2 regions of the Nonomuraea sp. NPDC047529 genome follow, and region 1 is predicted to be linked to the other one. Evidence: riboswitches for the same ligand, from Rfam matches in the RefSeq annotation. Region 1 holds a riboswitch; the other holds the start of a gene.
What was found. Region 1 has a riboswitch for glycine ahead of gcvT (glycine cleavage system aminomethyltransferase GcvT). Riboswitches for the same ligand answer to the same signal wherever they lie in the genome.
Positions count from the first base shown of each region.

Region 1 (4,234 bases):
ACCGCCGGTCAGGCGCAGAGCATCGCCCTGTCGGCGAGCAACGTGCCCTCGGGCGTGACGGTCAGCTTCAGCCCGTCCACGATCACCGCCGGGCAGTCGTCCACGGTGACGTTCGCGACCACGAGCGGTGTGACGCCCAGCACGTACACGATCAGCCTGAACGCCGACGGCGCGAGCGCCGACCACTCGGCCTCCTTCAGCCTGACGGTGGGCGGCGGCCAGGGCACCACGTGGCAGACCTACACGGCCTACACGGCCGGGCAGACCGTCACCTACCAGGGCGTCAGCTACCGCTGCCTCCAGGCGCACACCAGCCTGCCGGGCTGGGAGCCGCCCAACACCCCTGCCCTCTGGCAGCCGGTCTAAGTCGCACGACCTGGGCGGCCACGCCGGGGTGGCCGCCCAGCCCCCTTGAGCCCCTTCAGGAGCCACAGATCGTGAACGCCATGCTCAGGTTGGGCGCCGCGGCCACCGCCGCGCTGGCCCTGACCCTCACCTCGCCGGCCGGACCGGCCGGCGCCGCCGCCGACCCCCCGCCTGACATCCCCGTCTCGAACGTCACGGCGCATCTGAGCCAGTTGCAGTCCATCGCCACGAGCAACGGCGGCAACCGCGCCTCGGGCAGGCCGGGCTTCACCGCCTCGATCAACTACATCAAGGGCAAGCTCGACGCGGCCGGGTTCACCACCCGGGTGCAGAGCTTCAGCGGCGGCAGCAACCTGATCGCCGACTGGCCGGGCGGCCCGGCCAACCAGACCGTGATGCTCGGCGCCCACCTCGACAGCGTCGCGGCCGGCCCCGGGATCAACGACAACGGTTCCGGCTCGGCCGCGCTCCTGGAGAACGCCCTCACCCTCGCCGCCCGCAGGCCCACGCTCACCAAGCACGTGCGGTTCGGCTGGTGGGGCGCCGAAGAGGCGGGCATGGTCGGGTCCAGGTACTACGTGCAGAACGGCGGCGCGAGCGGCGTCGAGGTGTACCTGAACTTCGACATGATCGCCTCGACCAACGCCGGTTACTTCGTCTACGACGACGACGCGGCGATCCAGCGGACCTTCAACGACTACTTCGCCACCATCGGCCTGCAGACCGAGGGTGACAGGGAAGGCGACGGCCGCAGCGACCACGCCTCCTTCAAGAGCGCCGGTGTCCGGGTCGGCGGCCTGGCCACGGGGGCCGGGGCGGTCAAGAGCTCGGCGCAGGCCGCCAAGTGGGGCGGCTCGGCCGGGCAGGCGTTCGACCGCTGCTACCACAGCGCGTGCGACAGCTACCCGAGCGCCATCAACACCACGGCGCTCGACCGCAACTCCGACGCCATCGCGTACGCCATATGGAAGCTCGCCGTGGGCACCAGCACGCCCACGGAGAACGACTACTCGATCTCGGTGACCCCGTCGTCGGCATCGGTCCAGGCCGGTCAGTCGGCTACCGCGGCGGTCAGTACCCAGGTCACGTCCGGCCAGGCGCAGAGCGTCGCGCTCTCCGCCGGGAACGTGCCGAGCGGGGTCACCGTCTCCTTCAGCCCGTCCACGATCCAGGCGGGCCAGTCGTCCACCGTCACGGTCGCCACCACCGGCGGCGCCGCGGCGGGGACGTACACCATAGGGATCAACGGCGACGGGGCGACGGCGGACCACTCCGCCTCCTTCACCCTGACCGTCGGAGGGGACGGCCAGGGCACCACCTGGACGGCTTACAAGTCGTACACGGCCGGAGACGTCGTCACTTACCAGGGGGTCAGCTACCGCTGCCTCCAGGCGCACACCAGCCTGCCGGGCTGGGAGCCGCCGAACGTGCCCGCCCTCTGGGCGCGCGCCTGATCCCCACGCGGGCCGGGTCGCGCCGGTCCGCGTCCAGGCTGCCGCGTGCGAGCTGACCTGCCATGACCGGCTCGCGCGCGGCCACCAACGCGGCCGCGGCCCCGCCTCTCCGGGGCCGCGGCCGCTTTTCGCTGCGTGCGGTGTGCCGGCGAGATCCAGGGGCGAAGCGCGACAACACCCCCATGTCGGCACTAGGCTGACGGACATCACCGGCGAAACCGTGCGGGAGAGCACTCTGACATCCGGTCAGGGTCCCTGAAGGAGCAAGCCCTCCCCGCGAACCTCTCAAGGCAAAGGACCGCGCGGCAGCCCTGTAAGGCGTTCTTACGGGGAGGTGACCTCTGGAAAGCAGGCCCTGGGGGCCTCGCCGAAGGTGAAAGTCCGGTAAAACTCGGGCGAAGCTCTCAGGCATCCATGACAGAGGGGGAGGATGCTGGCATCCAATCCTGTCCTGAGGTGCGACAAATGTCCCGACCTACGCCGCTACGAGACGTCCACGAGGCCCTAGGCGCCACGCTGACCGACTTCGCCGGGTGGCTCATGCCGCTCCGGTACGGCAGCGAGTCGGCGGAGCACAAAGCCGTACGCGAGGCGGCCGGGCTGTTCGACCTCTCGCACATGGGTGAGATCTTCCTGACCGGTCCGCAGGCCGCAGACGCCCTCGACTACGCGCTGGTCGGCCACCTGTCGGCGCTCGCGCCCGGCCGGGCCAGGTACACGATGATCGTGGACGAGCGCGGCGGGGTGCTCGACGACCTGATCGTCTACCGGCTGGCGGACGAGGAGTTCATGGTGGTGGCCAACGCCTCGAACTCCGACAAGGTCCTAGAAGAGCTGAAAAATCGTACGAAGTCGTATGACGCGGTGGTCGATGACCGCTCCCAGCAGTACGCCCTCATCGCCATCCAGGGCCCGAGGGCCCAGGAGATCCTGGCCACGCTCACCGACGCCGACCTCGACGGCCTCAAGTACTACGCGGGCCTGCCCGGCCAGGTCGACGGCCGCCAGGCGCTCATCGCCCGTACCGGCTACACCGGCGAGGACGGCTTCGAGCTGTTCGTCGCCAACCAGGACGCCGTGCCGCTCTGGCGCGCCCTGGAGGCGGCCGGCGAGCCGCACGGGCTCAAGGCCGCCGGTCTGTCCAGCCGCGACACCCTCAGGCTGGAGGCCGGCATGCCGCTCTACGGCAACGAGCTGAGCTCCGACCTGACCCCGTTCGACGCGGGGCTGGGCAGAGTGGTGAAATTCGACAAGCCCGGTGACTTCGTCGGCCGGGCGGCGCTGGAGGCGGTCAAGGACGACCAGCCCCGCCGCCGCCTCGTCGGCCTGGTCGCCCAGGGCCGCCGGGTGCCGCGTCACGGCTACCCGGTCACCCGCGACGGCGCCGTCGTCGGCGAGGTCACCAGCGGTGCGCCCTCCCAGACCCTGGGGAAGCCCATCGCGATGGCCTACGTGGACGCCGGGGTCGACACAGGTCTGGCCGTGGACATCCGGGGCAGCCAAGAACCTATGGACCTGGTCGAGCTGCCCTTCTACAGGAGGAACAAGTGAGCAACATCCCTGACGACCTGAACTACACCAAGGAGCACGAGTGGGTGTCGGGCGTGGACGACGGCATCACCGTGACCGTCGGCATCACGGCCTTCGCCGCCGAGGCTCTTGGTGACGTCGTCTTCGTGCAGCTCCCCGAGGTCGGTTCGACCGTCGAGACGGGTGACTCGGTCGGCGAGGTCGAGTCCACCAAGTCGGTGAGCGAGATCTACTCGCCCGTCGGCGGCGAGATCGTCGAGGTGAACCAGGCCGTGGTCGACGACCCGTCCCTGGCCAACAGCGACCCGTACGGCGACGGCTGGATGTTCCGCGTGCGCATGGAAGGCGACGCGGAGGACCTGCTGTCCGCCGAGGAGTACACCGCGCTCACCTCAGGCGAGTCCTGACACCAACGCCGGGGCCCGCGGCGGGCCCCGGCACTTCCTGAACTGAAGGGCGCCCATCAATGGCGATCAGCGTCTTCGACCTCTTCAAGATCGGCATCGGACCGTCCAGCTCCCACACCGGCGGCCCGATGGCCGCCGCGCACAAGTTCGCCCGTGGTCTGCACGACGACGGCCTGCTCCCCCGCGTGGCCCGCGTCGAGGTCATCCTGTACGGCTCGCTCGGCCTGACCGGCAAGGGCCACGGCAGCGACAAGGCGGTGCTGCTGGGCCTGTCCGGCGAGAAGCCCGAGCTGGTCGACGTCGACTCCATCGACGCCCGCCTGGCCGAGATGCGCGCCTCGGGCACGGTCACGCTGTTCGGCACCCGTGAGATCCCCTTCGTCGTGGGCCAGGACCTCGTCTTCGAACGCAAGATCTCCCTGCCCGAGCACCCCAACGGCATGCGCTTCACCGCCCGCGACGAGCACGGCGAGACCC
Region 1 covers NZ_JBEYTJ010000003.1:326,321-330,554, reverse strand. Annotated here, with positions in the region: gene ABZ815_RS08075 (M4 family metallopeptidase) at 1-366, shown strand, start outside; gene ABZ815_RS08070 (M28 family peptidase) at 447-1,820, shown strand; glycine riboswitch at 2,034-2,131, shown strand; glycine riboswitch at 2,152-2,251, shown strand; gene gcvT (glycine cleavage system aminomethyltransferase GcvT) at 2,286-3,371, shown strand; gene gcvH (glycine cleavage system protein GcvH) at 3,368-3,757, shown strand; gene ABZ815_RS08055 (L-serine ammonia-lyase) at 3,817-4,234, shown strand, end outside.

Region 2 (4,234 bases), on a different contig from region 1:
CTCTCTGGTGCGCAGCGGGGTCAGGTCTGTCCTGGGCCGCTGAGGGCACAGAGCTGGAAGGCCGGGGCACATTCCAGGCCTGCCGGGTGTTACGTTGAAATGCATAAGCGTGTAGCAGAAGCGACCCAGTCAACAGCTGTGCCGGGCGACCGGCCGGTCGAATACGGAGCAGCCCGTGTTGCAGATGGAGGTCGTGGGCGTTCGAGTTGAGATGCCCACAAATCAGCCGATCGTCTTGCTCAAGGAGGCACACGGGGAACGGTTCCTTCCGATCTGGATCGGCATGACCGAGGCGACCGCGATCGCCCTGGCGCAGGCCGAGGAGCCGCCGCCCCGGCCGCTCACCCACGACCTGTTCAGGGACGTGCTGAGCGCGCTCGGCGTCGGGCTGCGCGCGGTCAACATCGTGGCCCTGCGTGACGGTATCTTCTTCGCCGACCTTGTGTTCTCCAACGGCGTGGAGGTGAGCGCCAGGCCGTCCGACTCGATCGCCCTGGCCCTGCGCACCGGCGCCCGCATCTTCGCCAGCGAAGAGGTGGTCCAGGAGGCCGGTGTGATCATCCCGGACGACCAGGAGGACGAGGTGGAGAAGTTCAGGGAGTTCCTTGACACGATCACTCCCGAGGACTTCGGCAGGGCGGGGTAGGTATTTCAGTGCATTTACGCTTCACGACGCGCCGAGCCGGATCGTTGACTGAGCATGGTCACGGTCCTACGGTGCAAGTGAAACCCGTGGTCGCCCTTTACGAACCCCCAGATCAGGCCGCGGGATGAGAGAAAGCCGGAGGTCCGCGTGGCGGTCAGCAGCGGCGAGGGAAAGACGGCCGGCCAGGAAGATCCGGTGCGGCGCGAGAGCGCGCGGCAGCGTGCCGGAGAGCAGGGCCTGCTCTTCGACGAGCAGCCCACGACGCTGCCCGCCGACATCGGATACCGCGGGCCCACGGCCTGCTCGGCGGCCGGCATCACCTACAGGCAGCTCGACTACTGGGCGCGTACCGGCCTGGTGGAGCCCACGATAAGAGCCGCGCACGGCTCGGGTTCGCAGCGGCTCTACAGCTTCCGCGACATCCTGGTGCTCAAGGTCGTCAAGCGGCTGCTCGACACGGGCGTGTCGTTGCAGCAGATCCGCACCGCGGTGCAGCACCTGCGTGACCGCGGGGTCGCCGACCTCGCGCAGATCACGCTCATGAGCGACGGAGTCAGCGTCTACGAGTGCACCTCGGCCGACGAGGTGATCGATCTCCTCCAGGGCGGGCAGGGCGTGTTCGGCATCGCGCTCGGTCGGGTCTGGCGCGAGGTCGAGGGCTCCCTCGCGGAGCTGCCGGGGGAACGGGCGGCGGTCGAGGACAGCGTCCCGGCCGACCATCCCACTGACGAGCTCGCCAAGCGGCGTCGCGCACGCCGCACGGGGTGAGCTGAACCGCTGAACACACCGTAGTAATCTAGGACAGAGTAAGGCTGACGACCCCGTGCGGGAGAGTCCCTGGGCTTCGGTCCTGGGGCGCCGAAGGAGCAACCCTCCCCGGAATCTCTCAGGCATCCCGTACCGCTCGGGCGAGGCAACTCTGGAAAGCAGGTGCGTCCGCCAGGCGCACCTCACCGACGGTGCAAGCCCCACGGCGGGGTGAAGCTCTCAGGTCGCGATGACGTCGCGCTGACAGAGGGGGAGATCCGGCACTCGCCCGCGCCCCGGCGCCGGTCTCCACGCCTCAGGAGGCAACCTCCATGACCGACCTGTCCGCTCCGCCGTTCTCGTCCCGGCACATCGGCCCATCGGAGTCCGAGCAGCAGCGCATGCTCGAGGCCGTGGGCTTCGAGTCCGTCGGCGATCTGGTGGCCGTGGCCGTCCCCGAGGCCATCAGGGCCAAGGACCGGCTCCAGCTCCCGCCCGCCGCGAGCGAGACCGAGGCCATCGCCGAGCTGCGCGAGCTGGCCTCCCGCAACCGGGTGCTGACGTCCATGATCGGACTGGGCTACTACGACACCGTCACGCCCGCCGTCATCCGGCGCAACCTGCTGGAGAACCCGGGCTGGTACACCGCCTACACGCCGTACCAGCCGGAGATCTCGCAGGGCCGCCTGGAGGCGCTGCTGAACTTCCAGACGGTCGTCTCCGACCTGACCGGCCTCGACGTCGCCGGCGCCTCCCTGCTGGACGAGAGCACCGCCGCGGCCGAGGCCATGACGCTGGCCCGCCGGGCGGGCAGGTCCAAGAGCGACGTGTTCGTCGTCGACGCCGACACGCTGCCCCAGACCAAGGCCGTGCTGGCCACCCGCGCCGAGCCGCTCGGCATCACGCTGGTCGAGCACGACCTCGACGGCGACCTGCCCGAGTGCTTCGGCGTGCTGGTGCAGTACCCGGGCGCCTCGGGCCGCCTGCGCGACTTCCGCGACGTGGCCGCCAGGGCGCACGAGGCGGGCGCGCTCGTCGTGGCCGCCGCCGACCTGCTGGCCCTCACGCTCGTGGCCGCCCCCGGCGAGCTGGGCGCCGACATCGCCGTCGGCTCCTCCCAGCGCTTCGGCGTCTCCTTCGGCTTCGGCGGGCCGCACGCGGCCTACATGTCCGTACGCGAGGGCCTGCAGCGGCAGATGCCCGGCCGCCTGGTCGGCGTGTCGGTCGACGTCGACGGCGACCCCGCCTACCGGCTGGCCCTGCAGACCCGCGAGCAGCACATCCGCCGCGAGAAGGCCACCAGCAACATCTGCACCGCCCAGGTCCTGCTGGCCGTGATCGCCGGCATGTACGCCGTCTACCACGGCCCCGAGGGCCTGCGCCGGATCGCCCGGCGGGTGCACCGGCACGCCGTCGCGCTGGCCGGCGGGCTGCGCGAGGCCGGCCTGGAGGTCGTGCACGGAGAGTTCTTCGACACCGTGCTCGTCCGCGTGCCCGGCCGGGCCGCCGAGGTGGTCGCCGCCGCCGCCGAGCGGGGCGTCAACCTGTGGCAGGCCGGTGACGACCACGTCTCCGTCGCCTGTGACGAGAAGACCGGCGCGGCCGAGCTGGTCAAGGTGTGGGCCGCCTTCGGCGTCGAGCGCGCGGACGCGGACGTGGACCTGGCGGCCGACGCGCTGCCGGCCGACCTGCTGCGCGAGTCGGACTTCCTGACCCACCCGGTCTTCCACAGCCACCGCTCCGAGACCGCGATGCTGCGCTACCTGCGCAGGCTCCAGGACAAGGACATCGCGCTCGACCGTTCGATGATCCCGCTCGGCTCCTGCACGATGAAGCTGAACGCGACCACCGAGATGGAGCCGATCACCTGGCCGGAGTTCGCGGGCGTGCACCCGTACGCGCCGGAGGCCCAGACCGAGGGCTACCGGGACCTCATCGGCACGCTGGAGGGCTGGCTGGCCGAGGTGACCGGCTACGACGCGGTCTCCATCCAGCCGAACGCGGGCTCCCAGGGCGAGTTCGCCGGCCTGCTGGCCATCCGCGCCTACCACCAGGCCAACGGCGACACCGAGCGCGACGTGTGCCTGATCCCGTCCTCGGCGCACGGCACGAACGCGGCCAGCGCCGTCATGGCGGGCATGCGGGTCGTGGTCGTGGCCTGCGACAGCGACGGGAACGTCGACCTGGCCGACCTCGACGCCAAGATCGCCAAGCACCGCGAGCGGCTGGCCGCGATCATGGTGACGTACCCGTCCACGCACGGCGTGTACGAGGAGTCGATCACCGAGGTCTGCGCCAAGGTGCACGAGGCCGGCGGCCAGGTCTACGTCGACGGCGCCAACCTCAACGCCCTGGTGGGCCTGGCCAAGCCCGGCGAGTTCGGCGCCGACGTGTCCCACCTCAACCTGCACAAGACGTTCTGCATCCCGCACGGCGGCGGCGGCCCCGGCGTCGGTCCGGTCGCGGTCCGCGGCCACCTGGCGGCCTACCTGCCCGGCCACCCGCTGCGCGACGGCGGCCCGGTCGGCCCGGTCTCGGCCGCCCCGTACGGCTCGGCGGGCATCCTGCCGATCTCGTGGGCGTACGTGCGCATGATGGGCGCCGAGGGCCTCACGGCGGCCACCGAGCAGGCCATCCTGTCGGCCAACTACCTGGCCAGGCGGCTGGCCCCGCACTACCCGGTGCTCTACACCGGCCGCGGCGGCCTGGTGGCGCACGAGTGCATCGTGGACCTGCGCCAGATCACCAAGGAGACCGGCGTCACCGTCGACGACGTGGCCAAGCGCCTGATCGACTACGGTTTCCACGCGCCCACCATGTCGTTCCCGGTGGCCGGCACGC
Region 2 covers NZ_JBEYTJ010000025.1:121,848-126,081, forward strand. Annotated here, with positions in the region: gene ABZ815_RS32980 (MerR family transcriptional regulator) at 1-43, shown strand, start outside; gene ABZ815_RS32985 (bifunctional nuclease family protein) at 176-646, shown strand; gene ABZ815_RS32990 (MerR family transcriptional regulator) at 794-1,414, shown strand; glycine riboswitch at 1,463-1,559, shown strand; gene gcvP (aminomethyl-transferring glycine dehydrogenase) at 1,726-4,234, shown strand, end outside.
Region 2: linked by a shared signal. The riboswitch ahead of gcvP (aminomethyl-transferring glycine dehydrogenase) and the one ahead of gcvT (glycine cleavage system aminomethyltransferase GcvT) in region 1 are both predicted to bind glycine.